DNA from 2 places in the Streptomyces siamensis genome. Region 2 is predicted to be linked to the other one. Evidence: predicted binding sites of a transcription regulator. Region 2 holds the regulator's gene; the other holds the start of a gene.

Region 1 (15,490 bases), on a different contig from region 2:
ACTTCTGCTCGGCGGCCGAGATGTACTCGTCGACGACGGTCTGCGCGCCGTTGACGAAGTCGCCGAACTGCGCCTCCCACATGACCAGCGCGTCCGGGCGGGCCAGCGAGTAGCCGTACTCGAAGCCCATGACCGCGTACTCGGAGAGCAGCGAGTCGTAGACGTTCAGACGGGCCTGCTCGTCCGAGAGGTACTGGAGCGGGGTGAAGTCCTCGCCCGTGACCCGGTCGATCAGCACCGCGTGACGCTGGCCGAAGGTGCCGCGGCGGGAGTCCTGGCCCGACAGGCGGACCGGGGTGCCCTCCAGGAGCAGCGAACCGATGGCGAGGGTCTCGCCCATGCCCCAGTCGATCGTGTCGTCCTCGATCATCGCGGCCCGGCGCTGGAGCTGCGGCAGCAGACGCGGGTGGACCGTGACGTGGTCGGGGATGTTGACCTGGGACTCGGCGATCCGCTTCACGATCTCCTGGGAGACCGCGGTCTGCACGGCCACCGGGAACTCGGCCTGCGGGTCGGGCACGTGCGCCTCGGCCGGGGCCGAGATCGCCTCGCGGACCTCGGTGAAGACCTTCTCCAGCTGGCCCTGGAAGTCCTGCAGCGCCTGCTCGGCCTCTTCCAGGGTGATGTCGCCGCGACCGATCAGGGACTCGGTGTAGAGCTTGCGCACCGAGCGCTTCTTGTCGATCAGGTCGTACATCAGCGGCTGCGTGAACGCCGGGTTGTCGGACTCGTTGTGTCCGCGGCGGCGGTAGCAGATCAGGTCGATGACGACGTCCTTGTTGAACGCCTGGCGGAACTCGAAGGCCAGGCGAGCGACGCGGACGACGGCCTCGGGGTCGTCGCCGTTCACGTGGAAGATCGGCGCCTCGATCATGCGGGCCACGTCGGTGGCGTACATGGACGAGCGCGACGACTCCGGGGCGGCGGTGAAGCCGACCTGGTTGTTGATGACGATGTGGACCGTGCCGCCCGTGCGGTAGCCGCGCAGCTGCGACATGTTGAGCGTCTCGGCCACCACACCCTGGCCGGCGAAGGCCGCGTCACCGTGCAGGGCGACCGGCAGGACCGTGAAGTCCGTGCCGCCCTTGTTGATGATGTCCTGCTTGGCGCGGGTGATGCCCTCGATGACCGGGTCGACGGTCTCCAGGTGGGACGGGTTCGCGGCCAGCGAGACGGCGATCTGCTCGCCGTCCAGGCCGGTGAAGGTGCCCCGGGCGCCCAGGTGGTACTTCACGTCGCCGGAGCCGTGCATCGACTTCGGGTCGAGGTTGCCCTCGAACTCGCGGAAGATCTGCGCGTACGACTTGCCGACGATGTTCGCGAGGACGTTCAGGCGGCCGCGGTGGGCCATGCCGATGACGACCTCGTCCAGGCGCGACTCGGCCGCGGAGTCGATCACCGCGTCGAGCAGCGGGATGACGGACTCGCCGCCCTCCAGGGAGAAGCGCTTCTGGCCGACGTACTTCGTCTGCAGGAAGGTCTCGAAGGCCTCGGCGGAGTTCAGCCGGCGCAGGATGCGCAGCTGCTCCTCGCGCTCCGGCTTGGAGTGCGGGCGCTCGATGCGGTCCTGGATCCACTTGCGCTGCTTCGGGTCCTGGATGTGCATGAACTCGATGCCGGTGGTGCGGCAGTACGAGTCGCGCAGCACGCCGAGGATGTCGCGCAGCTTCATCAGGGACTTGCCCGAGAAGCCGCCGACCGCGAACTCGCGCTCCAGGTCCCACAGGGTGAGCCCGTGCTCGGTGATGTCCAGGTCGGGGTGCTTGCGCTGCTTGTACTCCAGCGGGTCGGTGTCGGCCATGACGTGGCCGCGGACCCGGTAGGAGTGGATCAGCTCGAAGACGCGGGCGGCCTTGGTGACGTCGTCGTCGTGGCTGGCGTCGATGTCCTTGAGCCAGCGGACCGGCTCGTAGGGGATCCGCAGCGACTCGAAGATCTCGTCGAAGAAGCCGTTCTCGCCGAGCAGCAGGTTCGCGACGATGCGCAGGAACTCGCCGGAGGCGGCGCCCTGGATCACCCGGTGGTCGTAGGTCGACGTGAGCGTCATGACCTTCGAGATGCCGAGCTTGTTCAGGGTGTCCTGGGAGGTGCCCTGGAACTCCGCCGGGTAGTCCATGGAGCCGACGCCCATGATGACCGACTGGCCGGGCATCAGACGCGGCACGGAGTGGACGGTGCCGAGGCCGCCGGGGTTGGTCAGGGAGACCGTGACACCGGTGAAGTCGTCCATCGTCAGCTTGCCGTCACGGGCGCGGCGGACGATGTCCTCGTAGGCCTGCCAGAACTCGAAGAAGTTCAGCGTCTCGGCCTTCTTGATGCCGGCGACGACGAGCTGGCGGTCGCCGTTGGGCTTCACCAGGTCGATGGCGAGACCGAAGTTGACGTGCTCCGGCTTGACCAGGGTCGGCTTGCCGTCCTTCTCCGCGAAGGAGTGGTTCATCGACGGCATGGCCTTGATGGCCTGCACCATCGCGTAGCCGATGAGGTGGGTGAAGGAGATCTTCCCGCCCCGGGCACGCTTCAGGTGGTTGTTGATCACGATGCGGTTGTCGAAGAGCAGCTTCACCGGGACCGCGCGCACGGACGTGGCCGTGGGCAGCTCCAGGGAGGCGTTCATGTTCTTCGCGACCGCGGCGGCGGGGCCGCGCAGCGTGACGAGCTCGGGGCCTCCGGTGGCCGCGGTGGCCTCGGCGGCCTTCGGCTTGGCGGCGGCCGGGGCGGCCTTCGCGGGAGCCGGGGCGGCGGCCGCGGGCTTCGGGGCCGCGGGAGCGGGCGCGGGAGCCGCCGGAGCGGTCCTGGCCGGAGCCGCGGGTGCGGCGGGCGCGGCAGGGGCCGCGGGCGCGGCCGGAGCCGGCGTGATCGTGGTTCCTGCGGCCCCCGCGGCCGCAGTACCCGCCGGAGCCGAGGCGGCAGCCGCCCCCGGCTTGTAGTCGGCGAAGAAGTCCCACCAGGCACGGTCTACCGAATTCGGGTCCTGGAGGTACTGCTGATAGATCTCGTCGACGAGCCACTCATTGGGACCGAACGCAGCAGCGGGGTTCTTCCCGGCTTGGTCGTCGGTGGAGATGCTCGAGTTACTGGGGGACTGTGGCGACACGGCGGCAACCGCCCTCTTCCGCTTCACAAGGTGATGGACAGCGGAAATAAAGGCTACGCCCCCATGGCCGAGAAGGTCAGGCCGGGCCCGTCCAACGTCGTGTAAGTCACATCGGAAAGCGTGTTTCGGGCATGGAAATGGCGGGAAACAAGCGAGGTTCCGGTGCGGAATGGGTACGTCGACTCAGGGTCGCGGCAGTCCTCACGCGGCCCTCTGCCTGATCACACGTGTCCGCCAGCGCCGACACGGATGGATCTTGTGGCTCCGGTTCGAACTTTACGTCAACTTGGCAGAGAGGGGAGACCCGGAAGGGTGACCTGAATCCGGCAACCCCGCTGAGATTCGGCCACACCGATCCGGCCGCCGTGCAGATCGACCGCCCAGCGCGCGATCGCCAGGCCCAGTCCGGTGCCGCCGTCGCTGCCCGGACCGTGCGGCGCGGGCACCCCGCCCCGGTTGAACCGCTCGAAGACGCGGTGCCACTCCGACTTCGGGATGCCCGGACCCTCGTCCAGGATCTCCAGGGCCAGCGACTCCGGGTAGTCGCCGCGCCGTGCCTTGACCGTCACCCGGCCGTGCGGCGGGCTGTGCTTGACCGCGTTGTCGATGAGATTCGCCACCACCTGGTGGATCCGCTCCGGGTCCGCGTGCGCGGTCAGCTCGGGCGGCGACACGTCGAGGTGCAGATGCACGTCGGTGCGCGTGTGGCTGCCGGAGCCCGAGGCGATGCCCCCGCGCGCGGAGGACACCATGTTGGCCTCCTTGAGCACGCCCGACAGATACGGCCAGACCTCGAAGCGCCGCTTGTGCAGCGGCACCACGCCGTTGTCCAGCCGCGACAGGTCCAGCAGCGTCTCCACGAGCCGCCCCAGCCGCTCCGTCTGCTTCAGGGCCGTACGCATCGTCTCGGGGTCCGCGGCGGAGACGCCGTCCACGACGTTCTCCAGGACGGCGCGCAGACCCGCGATGGGGGTGCGCAGCTCGTGCGAGACATTCGCCACGAGCTCCTTGCGCTGGCGGTCCTGGGCCTCCAGCTCGTCGGCCATGAGATTGATCGTCTCGGCCAGGTCGCCGAGCTCGTCGCGGCGGTTGTCGCTCACCCGGCGCGTGTAGTCGCCGTGCGAGATGTACCGGGCGACCGCGTTCATCTCGTCCAGCGGGGCGGTGAGCGAATGCGCCACGAACTGCGTGATCAGCAGCGTGGCGATCATCGAGAAGACCGTGATGAAGCGCAGCTCGGTCTTGGTGTGCACCGCGATCATCGACAGCCCGGTCGTGATGAACACGGCGACGACGACGAGCGTGCCGAGCTTCGTCTTGATCGAGAAGGGCCGCAGGCCGCCCCAGGGGCTCACGCTCCTGCGCTCTTCGAACTCGTGCCGGCCGAACTCGCGCCGGCCGCCTCCGCGCTCCCCGAGCCCGCTCATCACATCAGCCCCCTCGAAGGTCCCGACGACCCGGCTCAGGGAGTCGGGGTCTCCAGCGCGTAGCCGACACCGTGGACCGTGCGGATCCGCTCGGCGCCGATCTTCCGGCGCAGGGCCTTGATGTGGCTGTCCACGGTGCGGGTCCCGGAAGCGTCCGCCCAGTCCCACACCTCGGCGAGCAGCTGCTCGCGCGAGAGTACCGCGCGCGGGGTGTTCGCCAGGCAGACCAGGAGGTCGAACTCGGTGGGCGTCAGGTGCACGTCCTCCGAACGGACCCGGACCCGGCGCTGCGCGTGGTCGATCTCCAGCTCGCCGAGCCGCAGGATGCCGCTGCGCGGCGTCGACGCCGCGACCACGGCGCGCTCGACCCGCCGCAGCAGGACGTGCACGCGGGCGGCCAGCTCGCGCATCGAGAACGGCTTCGTCATGTAGTCGTCGGCGCCGACGCCGAGCCCGACCAGCATGTCGGTCTCGTCGTCGCGCGCGGTGAGCATCAGCACCGGCACCGGGCGCTGGGCCTGCACGCGGCGGCAGACCTCCAGGCCGTCGAAGCCGGGCAGCATGATGTCGAGGATCAGCAGGTCGGGCTGCCAGGCCTCGGCGGTGTCGACGGCCGCCGGGCCGTCGCCCGCGGTCTGCACCAGGAATCCCTCGGCACGCAGGCGGGCTGCGATGGCGTCGACGATCGTCGGGTCGTCCTCGACCACCAGCACCCGGCGCTGAGCGCCCGGAGTCGCCGCCGTGCCGTTTTGGGAGGTGTGTGTCTGCTCCATCGCCCGCCCCTGAGGTGTGCTTTCCGGAATCCGTGGGGTGATCCCATGACTGCGCTTGACGCTTGAATGATCCGCGTCAGGGAAGCAGAGTACGGGCAGTCACCGTGCCGCGGCTATCCAGGCCTGACCGCGAGATGCACGACGTCCGGAACGCCCCGGGCAACCGGGATCTCTTCGGTACGCACCCGTTGGAACCCGGCATTCCGCAAGGTTCCTTCAAATTCCGGAGAGGGCTGGGCCGACCAGACCGCGAGTACTCCGCCGGGCCTCAACACCCTTGCGCAGCTTGCGAGTCCGGCGTTCGCGTACAGCCCGTCGTTGCTCTCGGTGACCGTCCAGTCGGGTCCGTTGTCGATGTCCAGGCAGAGCGCGTCGTACGTGTCGGATGTCTCATTGACGTAGGCGAGCAGGTCGGCCTCGACGATGTCCGTGCGCGGGTCGGCGAGAGCCGCCGCGGACAACTCGCCCAGGGGGCCGGCCCGGTGCCAGCCGATGACGGCGGGCTCGCGCTCGACGACGGTGATGCGCCCCCAGCGCGGATCGGCGGCGGCGTGTGCGAGCGAGAACCCGACCCCGAGACCCCCGATGAGCACGTCGGGATCCGGGCGCCCGTCCAGGGCGTCGTACGCGGCGTCGACGAGCAGACGCTCCGAGCGGCCGTCGGAAGTGTCCATCAGGAAGCACCCGTTGGCGATGATCTGCAGCAGCGCTCCGTGTCGCCGCAGCACGACCTCGCCGTAGGGGCCCTCGCTGCGGTCGATGACTACAGGAGTGTCGTACGAGGTGGCCATGGACCTCATCCTGGCACTTCCGCCGGGACGGGCCTGCGAATTTTCGGTATCCGGGGCGGTGACCGCGGGGGACGCCCGGCGCCGGACCCGGCGACGGGGAATGCCGTCGCCGGCCTCCGGCGCGACGGCCGGCCGGGGCTGCCCGGGTATTCATCCGAACGTGTCCCGGTGGGGCGCGGGCCGCCCGGTCCGACGGCCCCGGTGGCCGCGCGGGCCGGGACTCCGCACCGGACCCCGCGGACGTGCCGTGGCGGGCCCGCGCGCGGCGACGGTCGTGGCGAGGGGCATGGACAGTGGCGCCCGGGACGCGAAGGGTGGGGCGCGACACAAGGCCGCACCGTGGACCGGAGCACAGCCGTGGAACGCAGCACAGCAGAGCGGGCCGACACCGCGCCTGCCCACCCGGAGGTGGGTGCACCCCTCGGCGACGCGCTCGGCGGCGTGCCCCGCCAGCGCGCCGGCCACGGTGCGGCGTCCACGCCGGTCACGGACCGGGTGCCCGGACGGGACCCGGCGACGGCACCGCCTGCGGCCACGGCAGGGGCCGCAGTCGACGGGGCTGCGGCACGGGTCCCGGCCCGGCGCCTGCGGGAACTGCTGCCCACGCCCGCAGGTACGCCCTTCACCTTCACCTACGCGCTCGTCCTGGCGGCCGTCTCGGTCGCCGCCGGCCACGTGGACCCCTCCCTCGTGCACGCGCTGCACCAGGGCTCCAGTACGGACGTGGCACACCTCGCGGCCCACCCGATGCTCGTGCTGATCGCCAGCGCGCTGTGGATCGCCGGGGGCGTCACCTCCCCGTACGCGATCGGCTTCCTCCTCGTCCTCACCGCGCTGGAGCGGCGGACCGGCGGCCTGCGCGCGGCCGGTGTCTTCCTGCTCGGGCACATGGCCGCCACGCTGGCCACCGAGATGCCCGTCGGTCTCGCGGTCCTGGCCGGCCACCTGCCCGGCAGCTCTCTGCACCGCCTCGACTACGGCATCAGCTTCGGCGTCGCCGCGAGCGTCGGCGCGCTCGCCGGACTGCTGTCCCCGTGGCTGCGCGTGCCGCTCCTGACCGGCTTCGGCGCGATGCTGGTCGGGGACCTGCTCTCCTTCACCGACCCCATGACCGAGTGGGGACACCTGATGGCCCTCGCCGTGGGGATCTCCACGTGGCCCCTGGTGCGGCGCGCGCGGGCGGCGCGGGCGGCACCGTGAGCACCGGAGTCGACCGGCGCCGCCGACCAAGGCCCTCGGCCGATCGCGGACCACGGTCCTCGCCCGGCGCCGACCATCGGCTTCACCAGGCATTCCCCCGGCGAACCGCCGTCGGCGGGCCCCCGGGCCGGGCCCGGAAATGAGCGATCGCTCACAGCGAACGGAACCCGGGGAACAATCGAAGCCAGCCCAGCATTGAGTCGGCATAGCTCAACTTGACTGCCGAAGGGGAGATCATGGCTTCGACGTCCACACCGCTCACCTTGCCCGTGCTGCCGCTCGATGACGAGGTCGTGCTGCCCGGAATGGTGGTTCCGCTGGACCTGAACGACACCGATGTACGCGCCGCGGTGGAGGCCGCCCAGGCCGCCGCCCGTTCGACGCCCGGCAAGCCGCAGGTGCTGCTGGTTCCACGGATCGACGGGACGTACGCGGGCACCGGCGTGCTCGGCACCGTCGAGCAGGTCGGCCGCCTGGCCGACGGCGACCCGGGCGCGCTGATCCGGGGGCGCGGGCGTGTGAAGGTCGGCGCGGGGACGACGGGCCCCGGTGCCGCACTGTGGGTGGAGGGCACCCGGGTCGACGAGACCCTGCCCGAGCCCCTGCCCGGCCGGGTCGCCGACCTGGTCAAGGAATACAAGGCCCTCGCCACCAGCTGGCTGCGCAAGCGCGGTGCCTGGCAGGTGGTGGACCGCGTGCAGCAGATCGACGATGTTTCCGCCCTTGCCGACAATTCCGGTTACTCCCCGTTCCTCTCCATCGAGCAGAAGGTGGAGCTGCTGGAGACCGCCGACCCGGTGGCCCGGCTGAAGCTGGCCACCGAGCAGCTCCGCGAGCACCTCGCCGAGCAGGATGTCGCCGAGTCCATCGCCAAGGACGTGCAGGAGGGCGTCGACAAGCAGCAGCGCGAGTTCCTGCTGCGGCGCCAGCTGGAGGCCGTGCGCAAGGAGCTGCGCGATCTGAAGGGCGAGTCCCCCGAGGACGAGTCCGACGACTACCGTGCCCGCGTCGAGGCCGCCGATCTTCCGGAGAACGTCCGCGAGGCCGCGCTCAAGGAGGTCGAGAAGCTGGAGCGGTCCAGTGACCAGTCGCCCGAGGGCAGCTGGATCAGGACCTGGCTCGACACCGTCCTCGAACTGCCGTGGAACGAGCGGACCGAGGACCAGTACGACATCCAGGGCGCGAAGGCGCTGCTGGACGCCGAGCACGCCGGTCTGGAGGACGTGAAGGAGCGCATCACCGAGTACCTCGCCGTGCGCAAGCGCCGCTCCGAGCGCGGTCTCGGAGTGGTCGGCGGACGTCGCGGCGGTGCCGTGCTCGCCCTCGTCGGCCCGCCCGGCGTCGGCAAGACCTCGCTCGGCGAGTCCGTGGCGCACGCGATGGGCCGCAAGTTCGTCCGCGTCGCCCTCGGCGGTGTCCGGGACGAGGCGGAGATCCGCGGCCACCGGCGTACCTACGTCGGAGCGCTGCCCGGCCGTGTCGTCCGTGCCATCAAGGAGGCCGGGTCCATGAACCCGGTGGTCCTGCTGGACGAGATCGACAAGGTGGGGTCGGACTTCCGCGGCGACCCGGCCGCGGCGCTGCTCGAAGTGCTCGACCCGGCACAGAACCACACGTTCCGCGACCACTACCTGGAGGTCGAACTCGACCTCAGCGACGTGGTGTTCCTGGCCACGGCCAACGTGCTCGAAGCCATCCCGGAGGCCCTGCTCGACCGTATGGAGCTGGTCCGCCTCGACGGCTACACCGAGGACGAGAAGGTCGTCATCGCCCGGGACCACCTGCTCCCGCGTCAGCTGGAGCGGGCCGGTCTCAAGCCGGACGAGGTCACCCTCGACGAGGGTGCGCTGCGCAAGCTGGCCGGCGAGTACACGCGGGAAGCGGGCGTGCGCAACATGGAGCGGGCCGTCGCGCGACTGCTGCGCAAGGTCGCGGCCCAGCACGAACTGGGTGAGCGCGAGCTGCCGTTCACGGTGACCGAGGCGGACCTGCGCGGTCTCATCGGACGGCCGCACCACGTGCCCGAGTCCGCCCAGGACCCGGCCGAGCGCCGCACCGCGGTGCCCGGTGTGGCGACCGGTCTGGCCGTCACGGGCGCCGGCGGCGACGTGCTCTTCGTGGAGGCGTCGCTCGCCGACCCGGAGACGGGCGCGGCCGGGCTGACCCTGACCGGTCAGCTGGGCGACGTGATGAAGGAGTCGGCGCAGATCGCGCTGTCCTTCCTGCGCAGCCACGGCGCCGAGCTGGAGCTGCCGGTCGGCGACCTGAAGGACCGGGGTGTGCACATCCACTTCCCGGCGGGCGCGGTCCCCAAGGACGGGCCGAGCGCGGGCGTCACCATGACGACGGCGCTGGCGTCCCTCCTGTCGGGCCGTCTGGTCCGCACGGACGTGGCGATGACCGGTGAGGTCTCCCTGACCGGTCGGGTGCTGCCGATCGGCGGCGTGAAGCAGAAGCTGCTCGCCGCGCACCGGGCGGGTGTCACCACGGTGATCATCCCGAAGCGCAACGAGGCCGACCTGGACGACGTCCCGGCCGAGGTCCTGGAGAAGCTCGACGTCCACGCCGTCACGGACGTCCGCCAGGTCCTCGAACTGGCCCTCGCCCCGGCGACGAACGGCGCGAGCCCGCGGGTACCGCTCGCGGCATGACCCCGGAGGCACCGGTGGTGGCGTGACGGCCGCCGCCGGTGCGTCCGGTACGGGAAGGCCCGGGTCCGTGAGGGAGCCCGGGCCTTCCCCATGTCCGCCCGCGGTGTCAGCCGTTGGCGAGTGCCTGCACCCGGTCGAGGGCTCCGTTGAACTTGTCGTGGTCGCCCACCGTCGGTCCGGACGACGTGTACTGCCACATCGTGTAGTAGGACCAGCCGGCCGGCAGGGTGCCCGGGGCGGAGGCGTAGCGCGCGATCCACAGCGGGTTGGCCGCGGCGAAGCCGCCGTAGTTGCCCGTGCAGTCGACCCACCAGCTGGTGGCCGTGTAGATCACGGCGTCCCGGCCGGTGCGGGCCTTGTACTGGGCGAGGAAGCTGCTGATCCAGCTGACCATCGCGCTCTGCGTCTTGCCGTAGCAGGCGGCGCCGTACGGGTTCCACTCGATGTCGAGGACACCGGGGAGCGTCTTGCCGTCACGGGACCAGCCGCCGCCGTGGTCGACGAAATAGTTGGCCTGTGTGGCGCCGGTCGTCGTGTCGGGCGTCGCGAAGTGGTACGCGCCGCGGATCATGCCGATGTTGTACGAGCCGTTGTACTGCTGGGCGAAGTACGGGTTCGTGTAGTACGTCCCCTCGGTCGCCTTGGTGTAGGCCCACTTGACCCCGCTGTTCCACAGGGTCGACCAGGCGACGTTGCCCTGGTGGCCGGAGACGTCGACGCCTTCGGTCTGGGTGGCGTCGCCGCTGTTGGGGGTGCCGCCCTGGCCGTCGTGCGCGACGACACCCATGCCCATACGGGCGGTGCCCCGCGCCGGGGTGTCGGCGGCGGACGACGGGAGCGTGCTGAGCGAGGAGAACGCGGCGAGCAGGATTCCTACCGCGAGCAGACGCAGGCGGTGGGCCGTTCCGGATCTGTGCACGGGCATGTGCGTGCCTCCGAAGGGCTCGGTGGAGCTCGGTGGGGGGAGTGCGCGGGCATGCGCGCCGCCGTGGCACTGGGGAGTACAGGTCTTCGTCGACCTGGAATGGCGTGCGCATGCCAGTAAGTGCCTGGTAAAGAAGCTACGCACGTAGAGCGCGGCGTGGGAAGAGGGGTCGGAGGCTGCCGTTGGTCTACGCCTGCGAAATACTGACGGAGCTGCGGCAATGGCGAGTTCTGGCGGAAACTTTCAGGATCGGGAAACCGGGTCAGGGGTGCTGACGTGCACGACAACGGAAACGGCGGCGGGCAGCGTGTCGAATCCGCGGCGTCGGGAAGTGGTGTGGACCAGGAATTCCCGGCACTGGAACGCGAGTTGACGGTGTTCCTGCGGCGCGCCCGCGCGTCCTCCGGCGAGATGGCCCGGGAGGTCCATCCCGACCTGGAGTCCTCGGCGTACGGGCTGCTGTTCCGGCTGGAGGAGTGCGGCCGGCAGCGCGCCACGGAACTCGCGGCGTACATCGGCGTCGGCAAGGCCACGATGTCGCGGCAGCTCCGGGCCCTCGAAGACCTCGGCCTGGTCGGCCGCGAGCCGGATCCCGCCGACGGCCGCGCATGGCTCGTCCACCTCACCGACGAGGGGCGGGAACGCTTCCGCAAGGTCCGCGAGGCCCGCCGGGCGCGCTACGTGCGCCAGCTCGCGGACTGGGACCCCCGCGAGGTCGCCGAACTCGCCCGTCTGCTGCACCAGCTGAACACGGGCATGGAACAGCGCTAAGGGGCGCCGTCGGGGTCGGCCCGGACCTCCCCGCCGGGCCTCGTACCCCGCCCACGTCCCTGCCGGGCCCCGCACCCCACGTCCTCGCCGGGCCCCGCACCCCGCCCGCGTCCCTGCCGGGCCCCGCACCCCACGTCCTCGCCGGGCCCGCACCCCGCCCGCGTCCCCGCCGGGCCCCGCTCACAGCTCCACGTACACGACCGTCGCGTCGTCGTGCGTCTTGCTCCGGCGCAGATGCACCCGCTCCTCCGCGTCCGCGGCCTCCAGGGCCCGTACGCGGTCGACGAGGGCCTGCGCGCCCTCCTTCCGCACGAGGGCGAGCAGTTCGGACCAGCCGCCCGCGCGGAACTTCTCCGTCCAGCGGGTGGCGCCGTCCGTGAGCGCGGCCAGGGCGCGGACCGAGTCCCGCGGCAGTGTCCCCGTCACCGCGCGGGAGGCCACCGAAGGATCCGCCGCCGCCGTGAAGAAGCCGCCCTCCTTGTTGCGCACGGTCGCGTCGGCGACGGCGTCCGTGGCGAGAGAGGCGCGCGGCAGGCGGGCCAGCCGGTCGTCCAGCAGCGCCGTCACCTCGCCGGTGGTGGACTCCACCAGCAGGGCCGAGTCCGACAGGACCAGGTACTCCACTTCGGTCGCGGACCAGCGGGCGAGGACCACGGTTGCCTGGGGCGTGCGCGGGTGAGAAAGGTCACATGTGCCGGCATGGGTCTCGGCCACCCTCCGAATGGCACGCGACAGGATCTCAGTCAGGGTCAAATCCCTGAGCGAAACGGACAGTTCGGTCAGGGCGCCGCCGAGCCGGGCGGAGAACCAGGAGACGGAATGCAGACAGCCGTAATCCCCCTGTGGAGGTGTCACCCCGTCGAGGACGACCAGTGAACCCCCTTGTCCCGAGGCGGGAAGTCCGATCGATGCGAAGTCCTCATTGGGGCGGCCCGGGTCGCCCGGCTCCGAGACGAGTTCAGTGCGCATCCAGCCAGTCTGCACGAGCCCTTCACAAGGCCCACGAAAGGGCGACATCGGTCGCCGAACACCTGCGGACCAGCAGCTCAGGCGCCGGGTTTGGCATGGAATGATCGACTCCGGGAATGCGTGGCGGCGAATACTGCCAAAGGGCGTCGCCGACGTCCAACCGGCCCGCCGTACGGGGCGTCGGCGGGTGCCCGAGGAACTTGCCCGCCAACTCCCGTCCGGGGTTCACTCCTTCGAGTGGCGGGTCAGATGATGCGGGACCACTGCCCACCGGCACTGGGAGGGTCGGGGCCGTACCGGGCGGACGCCGCAGTTGACGGGAAGTCACCCGGGCCCATGGGTTAACGAGTCAGGAATGCGAGCACCGGTGCAGAAGACGCGGCCGAGGCGCACAGGCAAGCAGACGGCCACCGGGCCCTCCGGGCCCTCGGGCCCATTGGCAGGGGCCGCCACCGGCGACGGCGCCGACTCGGCGGGCCGGGGGAGGCGCGCCCACGTACGCAACCGGCTGATCGTCGCCGTGGCGGTCGTCGCGGCTGCCATCGCCGGCGCGGGAGCCCCGACCGTGCTCGCCGCCTCCGAGCAACTGAACGACTCCCAGAACCTCGTGACGCTCGCCCAGCGGACCCAGCAGGCGCTGACCCTCGCGCACTCGCTGGCCGACGAGCGCGACGAGGTCACCTCCTACGTCGCCGCGGGCCGGCCGAAGGACAAGGCACCCTCGGAGCAGCGCAGCGCCCGGGTCGACCGGCAGGTCGAGGAGCTGCGGGCGGACGAGGACGCCCCGGCGACCCTCCTGAAGGACCTCGACGGCATCTCCGCCCTGCGCAGGTCCGCGCTCACCGGCAAGAGCACCGCCCTCGAAGCGCACCAGGCGTACTCCGCCGCCATCACCGAACTCCACGCCCTCGCCGAGGACCTGGCGGACCAGCTGCCGCCCCGCGCGGGCTCCGGCGCGCACGCCCTCGCCGAACTCGACTCCGCGGTCCAGCAGTCCGCCGCCGCCCGGGGCCTGCTCCTCGCCGCCCTCGGTGTCCCGCGCTCCACGCAGACGGTCATCGATCCGGCCACCGGTCTGCCGACCACGACCAGAAGTTCGTCGGCCGCCGACACCAAGCAGCGGGACGCGCTGAGCGCGGCGGCCCAGCAGGCCCGCCTCCGCTCGGACGCGGCCCTCGCGGACTTCCGGGAGACGGCGCCCAAGAGCGCCAAGACGTCCTACGACTCCACGGTCACCGGACCCGACGTCGGCACCGCCGACCGGTACCTCGCGCGCCTGACCGATCAGCCGACGCTCTCCGGCGCCGAACTCGACACGTCCGTGAAGAAGCTGGACGCCGCGCTGTCCGCCCGTATCGAGCTGATGCGCGGCGCGGAGGCCTCCCTCAACGAGCACCGCACCGAGGACCTCGAACAGCTGCGTGACGACGACGTCACCGCGCTGGAGATCCGTATCGCCCTGATCGGCACGCTGCTGCTCGTCGCGGTCGGCGTCTCGATGGCCATGGCCCGCTCGCTCACCCGCCCGCTGGCCGTGCTGCGTCTGGGCTCCGCCCGGCTCGCCGCCGACCCCGGCACCGAAGAGCCGGTCAAGTTCACCGGCCGCAACGACGAGTTCGCCCAGGTGGTCCGTTCCGTCAACGCGCTGCACGCGCACGCGGCCGGACTCCACGAGCGGCTCGCCACCCTCGAGGGCGACCGCAAGCACCTCATCGGCCAGCGCCAGCTGATGGCCGACGAACGCGACCGGCTGCGCGGTGAACTCGCCGAGGCCGCCACCCACCTGGAGCAGGTGCGCGGCACCATCCACGGCACCTTCGTCAACCTCGCGCTGCGCACGCTCGGCCTCGTCGAGCGTCAACTCGGCGTCATCGAGGGCCTGGAGGACCGCGAGCAGGACCCGGACCGTCTCGCCACGCTCTTCAAGCTGGACCACTTCGCCACCGTCATGCGGCGGCACAGCGAGAACCTGCTGGTCCTCGCGGGCGCCGAGCACGTCCAGCACCACGCCGGCCCGGTCCCGCTCGTCGACGTCGTCCGTGCCGCGGTCAGCGAGATCGAGCGCTACGAGCGTGTCCGGATCGCCGCGCTGCCGCCGCACGCGCACATCGCCGGTTTCGCCGCCGACGACATGAGCCACCTGCTGGCCGAACTCCTGGAGAACGCGACGTCGTTCACGCCGCCCGACCTCCCCGTCGAGGTCTCCGGCTGGCTCCTGGAGAGCGGCGAGGTGATGCTCTCCGTGCAGGACGAGGGCATCGGCATGACGTCGGAGCGGATGACCCAGCTCAACGACCGCCTCGCCGCCTTCGACCCCGAGGACACGTACGACCAGGAGAGCGGCGAGGGCCTCGGCCTCGGCCTGTACGTGGTGGCGCGGCTCGCGCACCGGCACGGTGTGCGGGTGCAGCTGCGCGAGCAGAAGCAGGGCGGCGTCGCCGCCGTGGTCGTCCTCCCGAAGGCACTGCTCGCCGCCGCGCCCTCCGCGGCCGTCCCGACGACCGCGCGGCACGTCGGGGGCGCGCCCTCGGTGACCCTCCCCGGAGCGGACGCCGAGGCCAACTCCAACGTCCTGCGCGGGCGTGCGGCGCTCACCGCGGCGGACCCCGCCGGGGACGAGGACCCGCTGATCGCCGCGGCCCAGGCGGCCGTCCGCGAGGCCGGCACCGAAACCCGGCCCGAGGACACCGATCAGCTCCAGGGCACCGACCGGCCGCAGGACATCGACCGGCCGCAGGACGCCGGCCTGTCGCAGGACACCGGCCGGCCGCAGGACGTCGTCGCTCCGGAGCCGGAGCGGACGCCGGAGCAGGCGCCCGAGGCGCCGGCCGCCGCCGAGCCGCACCGCGTGCCCGGACCCCGGCGCGAGGCCGAGCCCCGGACCGC
Region 2 (15,490 bases):
CCAGCACGGTCATCGCGCCGATGAACTCGGTGTACATCTCGAACGGCAGCCAGTCGCCGATGATCGGGAGCACCCAGTCGGCCTGGAAGAGCTGGCCGAACGCCTGGGCCAGGGTCGGCGGCAGCGTCAGGAAGCCGACGGCGACGAACCAGTGGGCGACGCCCACGATGCCCCAGCGGTTCATCCGCGTGTGACCGAGGAACTCGCGCACCAGGGTCACGCTGCGCTGGTAGGGGTTGTCGGTTCGGCTGCCGGCGGGCACCGGCTGACCCAGTTTGAAGTACCGGACGAACTGGCCGATGGCGCGTGCGAGCAGCGCAACGCCGACCACGGTCAGGACCAGCGACACGATGATCGCGGCGAGTTGCATTTGGGGGCTCCTCGGGCCTGCGAGGTGTTGCTCCGAGTGTGCACTCGAAGTGATTACTAAGCGGTAACTTATGCAGTCCGTCTGAGACTACCCACTTCTAGCGCCGCACTGTAGCCAGGAGTGCGGTGATCTGCGTCGCTGAGGGTTGCCTGAACAGGCGGTGTCACCCTTCCCCGCTCCGGGGCCCGGTGCCGCGGGTGCGAGGCGGTGGCGCCCCTCCGCGTTCCGGTCGCGAGACACCCGGCCGGTTCCGCCGTTCGCGGGGACACGTGACGCTCCGTCGTGCTAATCACACGATACTGTGACAACACGGCTTAAATTTCTCGTCGTGTTGTACGGGATCGCCGCCGCCACCGCCGCCCTGCTCCTGACCGCCGCGCTCGCCGCGCTGCTGCGGACGATCGCCCTGCGCCTCGGGGTGGTCGACCGACGGCGGGCCCGGCCGGTCGCCCTGCTCGGCGGGGTGGCCGTCATGGCCGGCACCGCACTGGTCGCCGCCGTCGGGGACTGGACGGACGTCGCCCCGCTCGGCCCGGAGGCCGGCCGGCTGCTGGTCGCCGCGCTCGGACTCGCCGCGCTCGGGCTGGCCGCCGACCTGTGGACCGTGCCGCTCGCCGTGCGGGTCTGTGCCGTGACCGCCGCCGCCGCGCTGACCGTGCCCTACGACGTCCTCGGCCTGCCCGCCGGACTGCTGGCCGTCGCCTGGATCGTGTTCGTCACCCACGCCTTCGGCTCGCTCGACCACGTCGACGGGCTGATGGGGACCGTCGGCGTCGTCACCGCCTTCGCGCTCGCCGGGTGCGCGGCCGCCGAGGTCATGGACGGGCTCGCGGCGCTGCTCAGCGTGCTGGCCGCCGCCCTCACCGGGTTCCTGATGCACGGCTGGCACCCCGCACGGATCGTGCCGGGGCGGTGCGGCTCGCTGTTCGCCGGGTTCGTGCTGGCCTCCGCCGCCGTGCTGGTGCACTCCGAGCGGGAGGCGGGCCCCGGGATCGCTGCCGGGTTCGCGCTCACGGCGCTGGCGACCGCCGACGCCGTCCTCGTCCTCGTCTCGCGGCGAAGGGCCGGACGTCCGCTGCTGCGCCCGGGACCCGACCACCTCGGCCACCGGCTGCGCCGGCTGGGGCTGACTCCGCAGGGGTGCCTGGTCGTCCTCGGTGCCGCGGCCTTCGCGGCGGTGCTCGTGGGCCTGCTGATCGACCTGGGCTGGGCGGGCGCGGACGCCGCCTGGTGGGTGGCCGGAGCCGCCGCGGCCGTCGTCGCCGGGTTCGCCCTGCGGCCCGTGCGTGATCCGCGCGGCGCGCGGGAGAGGCGCATGGCGCGCGGCACGCGGGAGACACGTATGGCACGGCAGACCCGCCGGGTGCGGCCGGCCCGCCCGGACCGTGTGCCCTCGCGACCCTCGGTCCCCTCTCCCGGGGGCCCCACGAGCGCCGGACGGGATGAGAATCCGTACGCCCGTGTCTGACGGAGGCCATGCCACCGGCCCGCTACCGTACGGAGAAACCACAGGTCAGGGCTCTCCTGCGTGTAGGGAAGAGATAAGAGTTGAGTGTCCTCGACTCAGCTCTGTTGACCCAGACGCGAGGGTCATGCACACTTGAGTCCGTTCCACTCAAGTCATTGCTGGAGGAATCGAAATGGCACGTGCGGTCGGCATCGACCTGGGCACGACTAACTCCGTCGTCAGCGTTCTGGAGGGCGGCGAGCCCACCGTCATCACCAACGCCGAGGGTGCCAGGACCACGCCGTCCGTCGTCGCCTTCGCGAAGAACGGTGAGGTGCTCGTCGGCGAGGTCGCCAAGCGCCAGGCGGTCACGAACGTGGACCGGACCATCCGCTCCGTGAAGCGTCACATGGGCACGGACTGGAAGATCAACCTGGACGGGAAGGACTTCAACCCCCAGCAGATCTCCGCCTTCATCCTGCAGAAGCTGAAGCGCGACGCGGAGGCCTACCTGGGCGAGAAGGTCACCGACGCGGTCATCACCGTCCCGGCGTACTTCAACGACTCGGAGCGTCAGGCCACCAAGGAGGCCGGCGAGATCGCGGGCCTGAACGTCCTGCGCATCGTCAACGAGCCCACGGCCGCCGCCCTGGCGTACGGCCTGGACAAGGACGACCAGACCATTCTCGTCTTCGACCTCGGTGGCGGCACCTTCGACGTGTCCCTCCTGGAGATCGGTGACGGCGTCGTCGAGGTGAAGGCCACCAACGGTGACAACCACCTCGGTGGTGACGACTGGGACCAGCGTGTCGTCGACTACCTGGTCAAGCAGTTCCAGTCCGGTCACGGCGTGGACCTGTCCAAGGACAAGATGGCCCTCCAGCGCCTCCGCGAGGCGGCCGAGAAGGCCAAGATCGAGCTGTCCTCGTCCACCGAGACCTCGATCAACCTGCCCTACATCACGGCGTCCGCCGAGGGCCCGCTGCACCTGGACGAGAAGCTCACGCGCGCCCAGTTCCAGCAGCTGACGGCCGACCTGCTGGAGCGCTGCAAGACGCCGTTCCACAACGTCATCAAGGACGCCGGCATCCAGCTGTCCGAGATCGACCACGTCGTTCTCGTCGGCGGCTCCACCCGCATGCCCGCCGTCGCCGAGCTCGTCAAGGAGCTGACCGGCGGCAACGAGGCCAACAAGGGTGTGAACCCGGACGAGGTCGTCGCCATCGGCGCCGCCCTCCAGGCCGGTGTCCTCAAGGGTGAGGTCAAGGACGTCCTGCTCCTCGACGTGACCCCGCTGTCCCTCGGTATCGAGACCAAGGGCGGCATCATGACCAAGCTCATCGAGCGCAACACCACGATCCCGACGAAGCGCTCCGAGATCTTCACGACGGCCGAGGACAACCAGCCGTCCGTGCAGATCCAGGTCTACCAGGGCGAGCGCGAGATCGCGGCGTACAACAAGAAGCTCGGGATGTTCGAGCTGACCGGTCTGCCGCCGGCGCCGCGCGGCGTCCCGCAGATCGAGGTCGCCTTCGACATCGACGCCAACGGCATCATGCACGTGACCGCGAAGGACCTCGGCACGGGCAAGGAGCAGAAGATGACCGTCACCGGCGGCTCCTCGCTGCCGAAGGACGAGGTCGACCGCATGCGCCAGGAGGCCGAGAAGTACGCGGAGGAGGACCACGCCCGCCGCGAGGCCGCCGAGACCCGCAACCAGGGCGAGCAGCTCGTCTACCAGACGGAGAAGTTCCTCAAGGACAACGAGGACAAGGTCCCCGGTGACGTCAAGACCGAGGTCGAGGCGTCCGTCGAGGAGCTGAAGGCCGCGCTCAAGGGCGAGGACACCGCCGAGATCCGCACGGCCACCGAGAAGGTCGCCGCCGTCTCGCAGAAGCTGGGCCAGGCCATGTACGCCGACGCCCAGGCCGCGCAGGCCGCCGGCGGCGCCGAGGGTGCCCCGGGTGCCGAGCAGGCCAAGGCCGACGACGACGTCGTCGACGCCGAGATCGTCGACGAGGACCGTAAGGACGGTGCCGCGTGACGGAGGAGACCCCGGGTTTCGACGAGAAGCCTGACGTCCCCTCCGGCGCCACCCCTGACGACGCCGAGTCGAAGGCCGCCCCCGAAGAGGGGGCGGCCCCGGCCGGGGACGCGGCAGCAGCCGATCTGACGGCGGGCCTGACGGCCCAGCTGGACCAGGTGCGCACGGCGCTCGGTGAGCGCACGGTGGACCTCCAGCGGCTGCAGGCCGAGTACCAGAACTACCGCCGCCGGGTCGAGCGCGACCGGATCGCGGTCAAGGAGATCGCCATCGCGAACCTCCTGACCGAGCTCCTGCCCGTGCTCGACGACATCGGCCGCGCGCGGGAACACGGCGAACTGGTCGGCGGCTTCAAGTCGGTGGCCGAGTCGCTGGAGACCGTCGCGGCGAAGATGGGGCTCCAGCAGTTCGGCAAGGAGGGCGAGCCCTTCGACCCGACGATCCACGAGGCCCTGATGCACTCGTACGCGCCGGACGTCACGGAGACGACGTGCGTGGCGATTCTGCAGCCGGGGTATCGCATCGGCGAGCGCACCATCCGCCCCGCGCGGGTGGCCGTCGCCGAACCCCAGCCGGGGGCCCAGACGGTCAAGGCGGACTCGTCGGAATCCGCGGAGACCGCCGACGACAAGGAGAACGGTGGCCCGGACGAGGGCTGACGTTGAACGCATGAGGAAGGAGGGACGTCGAGGATGAGCACCAAGGACTTCATCGAGAAGGACTTCTACAAGGTCCTCGGCGTCCCCAAGGACGCCACCGAGGCCGAGATCAAGAAGGCGTACCGGAAGCTCGCCCGCGAGTTCCACCCGGACGCCAACAAGGGCAACGCCAAGGCCGAGGAGCGCTTCAAGGAGATCTCCGAGGCCAACGACGTGCTCGGCGACCCCAAGAAGCGCAAGGAGTACGACGAGGCACGCGCCCTCTTCGGCAACGGCGGCTTCCGGCCGGGTCCCGGCGCCGGTGGCGGCTCCTTCAACTTCGACCTGGGCGACCTCTTCGGAGGCGGCGCCCAGGGCGGAGGCGCAGGGGGCTTCGGCGGCGGCATCGGCGACGTCTTCGGGGGCCTGTTCAACCGCGGTGGCGCCACCACCGGCACCCGTACGCAGCCCCGGCGCGGCCAGGACATCGACACCGAGGTCACGCTGAGCTTCACGGAGGCCGTGGACGGCGCGACCGTACCGCTGCGCATGACCTCGCAGTCGCCCTGCAAGGCCTGCTCGGGCACCGGCGACAAGAACGGCACGCCGCGCGTGTGCCCGACCTGTGTCGGCACCGGCCAGGTGGCGCGGGGTTCGGGCGGCGGGTTCTCGCTCACCGACCCCTGCCCGGACTGCAAGGGCCGCGGCCTGATCGCGGAGCACGCCTGTCTGGTGTGCAACGGATCGGGGCGCGCCAAGTCCTCCCGGACCATGCAGGTCCGTATCCCGGCCGGAGTCAGTGACAGCCAGCGGATCCGGCTGCGCGGCAAGGGCGCTCCCGGCGAACGGGGCGGCCCGGCGGGTGACCTGTACGTCACCGTCCACGTCGACGCCCACCCGGTCTTCGGCCGCAAGGACGACAACCTCACCGTCACCGTGCCCGTCACCTTCGCGGAGGCTGCACTCGGCGGAGAGGTCCGCGTCCCGACGCTCGGCGGACCGCCGGTCACCCTCAAGCTGCCCCCGGGCACGCCCAACGGCCGCACCATGCGCGCCCGCGGCAAGGGCGCGGTCCGCAAGGACGGCACCCGGGGCGACCTCCTGGTGACCGTCGAGGTGACGGTCCCCACCGACCTCTCGGGCAAGGCGCGTGACGCCCTGGAGGCGTATCGCGAGGCGACCGCGGGTGAGGACCCGCGGGCGGAGCTGTTCCAGGCCGCGAAGGGAGCATGAAAGAGATGGACGGTCGTCGACGCAACCCGTACGAAATGACCGAGGAGACTCCGGTCTACGTCATCTCGGTGGCGGCCCAGCTCTCCGGACTGCACCCGCAAACACTTCGCCAGTACGACCGCCTCGGCCTGGTCTCGCCCGACCGCACCGCGGGGCGGGGCCGGCGCTACTCGGCCCGCGACATCGAACTGCTGCGCACCGTGCAGCAGTTGTCGCAGGACGAGGGCATCAACCTGGCCGGCATCAAGCGCATCATCGAACTGGAGAACCAGGTCGCCGCACTCCAGTCCCGCGTCGCCGAGCTCCAGTCGGCCCTGGACGGCGCGGCCACGGCGATGCAGCAGCGCGAAGCGGCCGTCCACGCCTCCTACCGCCGTGACCTGGTCCCCTATCAGGAGGTCCAGCAGACGAGCGCACTGGTGGTGTGGCGCCCCAAGCGCCAGCCCGAGTAGGACGAGCACCGTGAAGGGGCCCGGAGGTCGAACCTCCGGGCCCCTTCACGTCGTTCCCGCCGGGGCGCGGCGGCGGTGCGGTGCCCGGCCGCCCGGTCGTCCGTCTTCTTCGGTGTGCCCGTGAATGCCGTGTTCACAGTGAACTGCCGTTTGTGGGCCGGATATGGCAATTCATCGCGGCGGCGGCGTTTTGCGCCCGCAGAAGTGAACGGACCGCCCGGTGTGGCGGGTGCGGGGGTGAAGGGGCCGCGGACGCCGTCTCCCCGGTCGGTTCCACGTGTCCCTCCGGGCGGTTCCGGACCGCCCGGGGCGGGTGGATTTCCGGCCGATCAGCGCCCCTGACCACGGCAGTTGGCGGTGCGGACGTGGATGACAGAAGGTGAAGCAGAGGGGATTGGTGGAAGAGGGGGCGTACCCTCTTCCCATCGTGTTCACTTGGGGAACACAGAACGCCGTTGCCATCTCGTTAAGTGGTTACTCCTTGACGCTGAGGTGATCGCCGCGTTGGCTTTCAGCCACCTGGGTCGCAATGCTGCAACCTCGCCCGGAAGGCACCTGATGTGAACACTCGTAACACCCGTCTGCGTCGTACCGTCATATCCCTGGCCTCGTCCGCCATGGCCGTCTCGCTCGCAGGCTGCGGCGTCGTGGACGGAATCGGCGGCGACGGAACCAAGGCCAGCCCCTCGAAGGGCGACGACATCACGGTGGGCCTGCTCCTCCCCGAGAAGGAGAACAGCCGTTACGAGAGGTTCGACTACCCGATCATCAAGGAGACGGTGGAGAAGCTCACCAGCAACAAGGGCACGGTGGCCTACGCCAACGCCCAGCAGGACGCGGCCAAGCAGAACGACCAGCTCCAGCAGATGGTCGACGACAAGGTCGACGTGATCCTCGTGGACGCGGTGGACTCCAAGGCCATCGCCGCCGGTGTGAAGAAGGCCAAGGACGCGGGCATCCCCGTCATCGCCTACGACCGGCTCGCGCAGGGCCCCATCGACGCGTACATCTCCTTCGACAACGAACTCGTCGGCGAGGTCCAGGGCAAGGCGCTGCTCCAGGCGGTCCAGGACGAGAGCGGCAGCGCCACCTCGAAGAAGATCATCATGATGAACGGGTCGCCCACCGACCCGAACGCCGCGCAGTTCAAGGCGGGCGCCCTGTCCGAGCTCAAGGACAAGGTTGTCATCGCCAAGACGTACGACACCACGGACTGGAACCCGGTCAACGCCAAGGCCAACATGGAGAAGGCCATCACGGCCGTCGGCCTCGACAACATCGCGGGTGTCTACTCGGCCAACGACGGCCTCGCGGGCGCCGTCATCGACGTCCTGAAGACCGCCGGCGTCAGCAAGGTCCCGCCGGTCACCGGCCAGGACGCCGAGCTCAACGCGGTGCAGCGCATCGTCAAGGGCGACCAGTACATGAGCGTCTACAAGTCGTACCCGCAGGAGGCCAGCGCCGCCGCCGAGATGGCCGTGGCGAAGGTCCAGGGCCGGTCGATCGAGTTCGACGCGCTCACCCGCGACAAGGTCGACAGCCCGACGAACAAGGGCATCCCGGCCCAGCTCGTGCCGGTCGTCGACCTCACCAAGGACAACCTCGACGACACGGTGATCCAGGACGGCATCTACACCGTCAAGCAGATCTGCACGGCCGCGTACAAGGCGGCGTGCAACTCCGTCGGCCTCAAGTAGGGCGACGGCTGAACCGATCCGGGCCCGTGGGTGTCTCACAGGGGGGCCGCAGGCCGTGGTGCCGTCGTGGACCCGGCGCCGTGCGGCCGTCCCGCCGTCGTCCCGCTGGAGGCACCCCGTGGCCATGATCGGCCTGTTCTGGATCACCGAGGAGAGCGTGCACCTGGGCGCCGAGCCCGAGGGGCACGCGCGCGGTGTGCGGCTCACGGCCGAAGGGATCCAGGCCGTGGGCACGGACCAGCAGGCCTTCTGGCCGTGGCCGCAGGTGCGCGGTGTCGCCGTGCACCACGCCCCGGTGCGGTCCAGCACGCGCTGGCTGGTGAACAGCGTGGCCGACACGGTCATCGACCTGGCGACGGGCGGCGTCGACACCCCGCCCGCCTTCGAGGTCCACGTCCGCACGGCCACGGGGACGGCCGAGCTGACCGTGTACGGCGCGGCCGTCGGCGGCTACGTCCAGTCCGAGTACGAGCTCTCCGTCGACCTGCTGGAGCGGCTCGTGGACGGCACGGTGGACGTGGACCGGCTGCTGGAGTGGGGACGCACGGACAGCGCCGGAGCGACGCCCTGGCGCCCCGCCCGGGAGGCCCTGCTCAGGAGCTGGGCCTCCGGCTGACCGCGGCCCGCCGGGCGTCCCGCCCATGGGCCCCCGGCGCGCAGCCGAAGGCCCGGCGGAAGACCTCGATGAAGGCGCTCGCCGACGAGGGAGCGCAGCGGTGCGCCACGGGCTCGCGAGCGGCTTCACTGGTCATCCGGCCGGCGCCATGTCCCTGCGCACCGCCCTGCTCCCGCTGATCGTCCTGCCTGCCGTCGGCTGCCTCTTCCCGCGCCGCCCGCGAGAGTCGGCCGTGGCCGGACCGTGACGACCGGCACCGCCCGCGGACCGTCGTGTTCAAGCCACCCGTGCACGTCACGCCGGGTGCGGCGATGAACCCGGTGATCCGTGCGTGCAGCGTGAACCCCCTTGCAAAGACCGCGGCTTCGGCCATGTGCGGACCGCTGCCGAAGTTCCCGTGCGTCCGCGTGCGGCTGCGGACTCCACCACCGACAGCTTGTTGCAGGGGCCGGTGGCTGAGGTGGGGACGTTCCGTCATCAAGGCGGGCGAAAAGGCGTGTGCGGACGGTACAGCCGTGTTGCGATGCCGGTCCGCTCCGCGCATAGTTGCGCTGCGGAAGGCGCGAAGGCGGCCTGCCGCAGAAGGGGCTGGAGCCAGGGGTGGGAGATGGCCGGGCACGGGACGGACATGCATCCGCACGGCGCTGACCGACTGTGCGAGGCCGGCGACCGGGTGTACTCCCGGGCTGTGCGGCGCGGGCGTGTGCCCCGTGAGGACGCGGAGGCGGTGCCCTGCCTCCTGGAGCTTGCGCTGCTGCACCCCGACCCCGACGACATGGGCTGGCTGGTGCCGACCTCGCCGCAGGAGGTCATGACCCGGTTGCTGCGCGGGGTCTACGAGGAGGTCAGCGCGAGCCAGGCGCGCGTCGGCGAAGCGGTGTCCGCCTTCGAGTGGTACGCGGGGCTCGGCGGACGCGTCCAGGCCCCGGCCGAGGGTGTCGCGATCCGCGTCCTCGACGGACTGCCGCGCATCCGGGCCGCCATGGACAAGGCGACCGAGGAGTGCACGAGCGAGGTCCTGACGGTGCAGCCCGGCGGCATCCGGCGCGAGGACGAGCTGTCGGAGGGCCTGCACCGGGCGCTGGAGATGCGCCGCCGGGGCGTGCGGATGCGCGACCTGTACACGCATGTCGCCCGGCACGGCCAGGGCCTGCTCAACTACATGGAGCTGATGGGTGATTCGGCGGAGGCCCGCACGCTCGACGAGGTAGTCGAGCGGCTGATCCTCTTCGACCGCAGGGTCGCCTTCATCCCGGCGAACCCGGACCGTACGATCGCGCTGGAGCTGCGTCACCCGGCGCTGGTGGACTACCTGGTGACCGTGTTCGAGCGGTTGTGGCGGCTGGCGATCCCGCTGGCCTCGCCGCTGCCCTCGACGGGCATCGAGGGCATCACCCACCGGGAACGCTCGATCGCGGCTTTGCTGGCGGAGGGCCACCAGGACGCGGTGGTCGCCGAGCGGCTGGGCATCAGCGTGCGGACCTGCCGGGCGCACATCGCCCGGCTCTCGGAGACCCTGGGCGCGGCCAGCCGCACCCAGCTCGGCGTCCGCATCGCCCAGGCCGGCCTGGAGGGCCCACCGCGCTCTGAGGAGCTCCAGACGGTCACTGCCCCTGGCCTTTCTGCTCCAGAATCCCCGACTGCCCGATGAGGTAGCCGAGTTGGGCCCGGCTCTCGCTGCCGAGGAAGGCCGCGAGCTTGGCGATGTGGACGCGGGCGGTGCGGACGTTCATGCCGAGGCGGTCGGCGACGACGGCGTCGGTGTGCCCTTCGACGAGCAGGCTCGCGATGGCGCGTTGGCGGGGCGTGACGCCGTCCAGGGAGGGCTGCGGGGCGGCTTTGGGGTACATGGGGGTGGCCAGGCGCCAGAGCCGCTCGAAGGCCGTGACGAAGAACCTGACCAGGGCGGGGTTGCGGACCTCCAGCGCCAGTGTGCGGTCCTTGCTGGCCGGTATGAACGCCACGGTGCGGTCGACGATGAGGAGCCGCTCGGTGACTTCGTCCAGAGTGCGGGCCTCCGCGTCCCCCTTCAGCACCTCGTATCGGGCGATCACGGTCGGCGAGTGGCGGAGGGTGTGCTGGTAGAGCGTGCGTATGCGGCCCCCGCGATCGAGCAGGGCCTGGTCGCGGCCGAGGGACGCGCCTTGGGCCGCGGCGCCCCTGCCGGTGTGGGGCTGAATGGCGAGGAGTTCCTGCTGGGCGTCGGCCATCGTTTGGGAGATGGACCGGTTGATCTGTTCGAGACCGCTGAGAACGCTGAGCGTCGGCGATTCCCCCGTGGCCGTCTGCGGACTGCCGATCCGCATGAGCGGCTCGAACGCCTCAGCCAGCCGCACTTCTCGCCGGCGCTGGTGCGCGATGGCGTCGGTCGTCGCACGCAGCAGCCGGGGCAGCACGACAGCCGGTGGCACAGGGTGCAGGGACGTCCGGTCCTCGATCTCCGGCTGGAGCAGGCCGAGGTCGATCACGCAGGGAACCAGGGCGGTCTCCTGCAGGGTGACATGGCCCTCCCGCAGGGCGCGGGTGTACAACTCCAGGCCCGCCCGGCACAGTTCTTCGGATGCGTGCTCGTGTGCCGTGGCGGTCACCTGCGGCTCCGGTTCCCCGGTACTCAATGATCCTGGTCCAGGATCCCCGACTGCGCTATGAGGTAGCCGAGTTGGGCGCGGCTGCCGCTGCCGAGGGCGGTGGCCAGCTTGGCTATGTGGGCACGGCAGGTGCGGACGTTCATGCCCAGGCGGCGCGCGATGGCCTCGTCGACGTGGCCCTCCACCAGGAGTTTGGCGATGGAGTGCTGGATCTCCGTGATGCCGTCGGAGGCGGTTTCGTAGGGGGCGCCGGTGGACAGCGGGACAGCGCGGCCCCACATGAACTCGAAGACCTTGATCAGGTAGCGGACGAGGCCGGGGTGGCGGAGCTCCAGGGCGACCTTCTGGTCGTCGCGCGTGGGGATGAAGGCCACGGTCTCGTCGCAGATGATGAGGCGCTCGACCAGTTCGTCGATGGTGCGGTGCTCCACCTTGCCGTTGGAGAGCTGGCTGACGTAGGCCAGCTTCTCCGGGCTGTAGCGGGCCGTGTGCTGATACAGCGTCCGGATCCGCACACCACGTTCGATCAGGGGCCTGTCACGTTCCAGCCCCTGGATGAGGTTGCGTTCGGGGCGGGGGCCGCTGGGCTGGACCGTGAGCATCTCGACCTGGCACTGGGCGGTGGCCAGGTCGAGCGCCGCGTTGATCCGGTCGTTGCCCTCCAGCACGGTGATCGAGTGTGTGGTCGCCGTGGCCTGGGCACTGAGCGCCATGAACGGCTCGAAAGCATCGGCCAGTTCGATCGACAAGCGCCGGGCTTCGGTGATCTCGTGCTCTATGGGGTTGAGACGCTGGGCCAGGGCGATGGACGGTGGTACGGGACGCAACCAGTTGGCGTCGTCGGGATCGGGGTGCAGCAGCGCGAACTCCATCAGGCAGGGAGCGGACTCCACGTCTGCGCGAGCGATGCGTCCCGTGCGCAGAGCATTCGCGTAGAAACGGCTTCCGTCCTCGCACAGCTGGGTCACCGCATGGGGATGTATCCCTCTAGTCCCATTTGTTGCCAAATCTCCACCCCCCAGGGTCCTGAACGTGCAGGAACATGATGCATCGATTGTGTGGCCATGACGTGCCCGAATGAGCCATCGTCGTATTCGACGGGGGAAGAGGGGACCTTCAAGTGAGGACGAAGCCGACTATGCGTAACAAAATGCTTCGCTCGGCGCTTGTCGCCGCCTTCTCCGCCGTCATGGCCCTCGGGGTGCTGAGCGGTCTCTCCGACGCGAGGGGCGACGCCAGGGCCGACAGTGTCTGGCCGGCGGCAGTCGCGACGCACGTGGTTGCCGGTGACAGCGTCTGGCCGATTGCTCCGGCCGGCAAAGACGACAGCGTCTGGGCCTGACATGACCACACCTCCCGACGACCGCTCGTTCCGCCGCGAAATGGCCACGGCCTACCGCTCCGGCTGGCACTTCATCGACCTGGTCACCGCCATCCCCCACAGTGGTGACTCGCTGATGGTGACCGTGTTCGGAGAGCCCGTGGTGGTCACGCGGGACGAGGACGAGGACGTACGGGCGTACCGCTGTCTGCGACGGCCTCGGGGGGCGCCGCAGCCGGTGCGGTGCGCCATCCGATACGGAATGATCTTTGTGAACCTCGACCAGCGCGACCACCGGCTGGCCGGACCGGACGAGCCGGACGTACAGACCATTGCAGCCACCCCCCGCAGTGCCTGACGCGATTCCCCCGTCGTAGTAGATCGCTCAGGTACTTCCCCCCGCAGCGGCGTCACCGTGACCTGAACACGGTGACGCCGCTGCAGTTTTACGCGAAATTTCCTGGTATCGGCGGTTACGACAGAGGCCGAAATCAGCCGCGCCCCATCGCCGAGGTGAGTGTGATCTCGATGACCACCCGTGACGGGTTGGGCGACGGGGTGCGCCCGTAGCGCTCCGCGTACCGGCGTTCCGCCTCCGCGATGCGCGCCGGCTCCACCGACACCGTGGCCCGGCCCTCCAGTGTGGCCCAGCGGCGACCGTCCACCTGGCAGACCGCGACGCGTGCCCCGTCCGCCCCCGCCGCGAGCACGTGCCGCACCTTGGCGCTGGATTTGTTGGCGATCACCCGAGCGAGACCGGCGTCGGGGTCGTATGTCACTCCGACGGGCACCACGTGCGGTCCGCCGTCGGGCCGGAGCGTGGTGAGCGTGCACAGGTGCCGTTCGCGCCAGAAGCTGAGGTAGGCGGCGTCGGGCTGCCGCGGGTCCACCGGATACGAAGCCATGAGACCCGAATCTACTTCCCCGGCGGGGCCCGCTCCGCTTCCGGTGTCATTCTTGAGTGGAATAGACTCAACTTTGTGTACGCTGGACGGGTCAGGTAGACGGTCGGGAAGACCAGGAGGAGAAAGCGAACGTGGACGCCGAGCTGACCAACAGGAGCCGGGACGCGATCAACGCGGCGACCAGCCGTGCCGTGTCCGAGGGGCACCCGGACCTCACCCCCGCCCACCTGCTGCTCGCTCTGCTGGAGGGGCAGGACAACGAGAACATCATCGATCTGCTGGCCGCCGTCGACGCGGACCAGCCCTCCGTCCGCTCCGGCACCGAACGCGTCCTCGCGGGCCTGCCCAGCGTGACCGGGTCCACCGTCGCTCCGCCGCAGCCCAACCGTGAGCTGCTCGCCGTCATCGCCGACGCCGCCGAGCGTGCGAAGGAGCTCGGGGACGAGTTCCTCTCCACCGAGCACCTGCTGATCGGCATCGCCGCGAAGGGCGGCTCGACCGGCGACGTACTCTCCCGGCAGGGCGCCAGTGCCAAGAAGCTCCTAGAGGCGTTCCAGAAGACCAGGGGAGGGCGCCGGGTGACGACTCCGGATCCCGAGGGCCAGTACAAGGCGCTCGAAAAGTTCGGTACCGACTTCACCGCCGCGGCGCGCGAAGGGAAGCTCGACCCGGTCATCGGCCGGGACCAGGAGATCCGCCGCGTCGTGCAGGTGCTGTCCCGCCGCACCAAGAACAACCCGGTCCTCATCGGTGAGCCCGGCGTCGGCAAGACCGCCGTCGTCGAGGGACTCGCCCAGCGGATCGTCAAGGGCGACGTCCCCGAGTCGCTCAAGGACAAGCGGCTCGTCGCGCTCGACCTCGGCGCCATGGTCGCGGGCGCGAAGTACCGCGGCGAGTTCGAGGAGCGGCTGAAGACGGTCCTCGCCGAGATCAAGGACTCCGACGGGCAGATCATCACCTTCATCGACGAGCTGCACACGGTCGTCGGCGCGGGCGCCGGAGGCGACTCCGCGATGGACGCGGGCAACATGCTCAAGCCGATGCTCGCGCGCGGTGAGCTGCGCATGGTCGGCGCGACCACCCTCGACGAGTACCGCGAGCGGATCGAGAAGGACCCCGCGCTGGAGCGCAGGTTCCAGCAGGTGCTGGTCGCCGAGCCGACCGTCGAGGACACCATCGCGATCCTGCGCGGCCTGAAGGGCCGGTACGAGGCCCATCACAAGGTCCAGATCGCCGACAGCGCGCTGGTCGCCGCCGCGACCCTCTCCGACCGGTACATCACCTCCCGCTTCCTGCCCGACAAGGCCATCGACCTCGTCGACGAGTCCGCCTCCCGGCTCCGCATGGAGATCGACTCCTCGCCCGTCGAGATCGACGAACTCCAGCGTGCCGTGGACCGGCTCCGCATGGAGGAGCTGGCGATCGGCAAGGAGACCGACGCCGCCAGCAAGGAGCGCCTGGAGAAGCTGCGCCGCGACCTCGCCGACAAGGAGGAGGAGCTGCGCGGTCTGACCGCTCGCTGGGAGAAGGAGAAGCAGTCCCTCAACCGCGTCGGTGAGCTGAAGGAGAGGCTGGACGACCTGCGCGGCCAGGCCGAGCGCGCCCAGCGCGACGGCGACTTCGACACCGCGTCCAAGGTGCTCTACGGCGAGATCCCGGCCCTGGAGCGGGACCTGGAGGAGGCGTCCGAGGCGGAGGAGGAGGCCGCCAAGGACACCATGGTCAAGGAGGAGGTCGGCCCCGACGACATCGCCGACGTCGTGGGTTCCTGGACCGGTATCCCCGCCGGACGGCTCCTGGAGGGCGAGACGCAGAAGCTGCTGCGCATGGAGGAGGAGCTGGGGCGCCGGCTCATCGGCCAGACGGAGGCCGTGCGGGCCGTGTCGGACGCCGTGCGCCGTACCCGTGCGGGCATCGCCGACCCGGACCGCCCGACCGGTTCGTTCCTCTTCCTCGGCCCGACGGGTGTCGGCAAGACCGAACTGGCCAAGGCCCTCGCCGACTTCCTCTTCGACGACGAGCGGGCCATGGTCCGCATCGACATGAGCGAGTACGGCGAGAAGCACAGCGTCGCCCGGCTCGTCGGCGCCCCGCCCGGCTACGTGGGGTACGAGGAGGGCGGCCAGCTCACCGAGGCCGTGCGCCGGCGCCCGTACAGCGTCGTGCTGCTCGACGAGGT

The links. The regulator HspR, encoded in region 2, represses chaperone genes until heat shock. The targets are predictions, from matches to a motif close to TTGAGNNNNNNNNNCTCAA.
Region 1: a site for HspR is predicted at 7,484-7,502, ahead of lon (endopeptidase La). Genes of this name have one in related genera too.

What each region holds. Positions count from the first base shown of each region.
Region 1 covers NZ_BAABKB010000013.1:176,525-192,014, reverse strand. The annotation lists gene ABEB03_RS19565 (multifunctional oxoglutarate decarboxylase/oxoglutarate dehydrogenase thiamine pyrophosphate-binding subunit/dihydrolipoyllysine-residue succinyltransferase subunit) at 1-3,097, opposite strand, end outside; gene ABEB03_RS19560 (HAMP domain-containing sensor histidine kinase) at 3,379-4,524, opposite strand; gene ABEB03_RS19555 (response regulator transcription factor) at 4,560-5,297, opposite strand; gene ABEB03_RS19550 (spermine/spermidine synthase domain-containing protein) at 5,411-6,088, opposite strand; gene ABEB03_RS19545 (rhomboid-like protein) at 6,446-7,288, shown strand; gene lon (endopeptidase La) at 7,525-9,939, shown strand; gene ABEB03_RS19535 (lysozyme) at 10,046-10,864, opposite strand; gene ABEB03_RS19530 (MarR family winged helix-turn-helix transcriptional regulator) at 11,141-11,635, shown strand; gene ABEB03_RS19525 (protein phosphatase 2C domain-containing protein) at 11,816-12,604, opposite strand; gene ABEB03_RS19520 (sensor histidine kinase) at 12,960-15,490, shown strand, end outside.
Region 2 covers NZ_BAABKB010000001.1:256,079-271,568, reverse strand. The annotation lists gene ABEB03_RS01160 ((Fe-S)-binding protein) at 1-370, opposite strand, end outside; gene ABEB03_RS01155 (MraY family glycosyltransferase) at 699-1,838, shown strand; gene dnaK (molecular chaperone DnaK) at 2,011-3,861, shown strand; gene grpE (nucleotide exchange factor GrpE) at 3,858-4,520, shown strand; gene dnaJ (molecular chaperone DnaJ) at 4,554-5,732, shown strand; gene ABEB03_RS01135 (heat shock protein transcriptional repressor HspR) at 5,738-6,184, shown strand; gene ABEB03_RS01130 (sugar ABC transporter substrate-binding protein) at 6,745-7,881, shown strand; gene ABEB03_RS01125 (hypothetical protein) at 8,006-8,497, shown strand; gene ABEB03_RS01120 (hypothetical protein) at 8,598-8,744, shown strand; gene ABEB03_RS01115 (helix-turn-helix transcriptional regulator) at 9,105-10,148, shown strand; gene ABEB03_RS01110 (helix-turn-helix transcriptional regulator) at 10,102-11,085, opposite strand; gene ABEB03_RS01105 (helix-turn-helix transcriptional regulator) at 11,109-12,092, opposite strand; gene ABEB03_RS01100 (hypothetical protein) at 12,429-12,764, shown strand; gene ABEB03_RS01095 (pyridoxamine 5'-phosphate oxidase family protein) at 12,898-13,311, opposite strand; gene clpB (ATP-dependent chaperone ClpB) at 13,443-15,490, shown strand, end outside.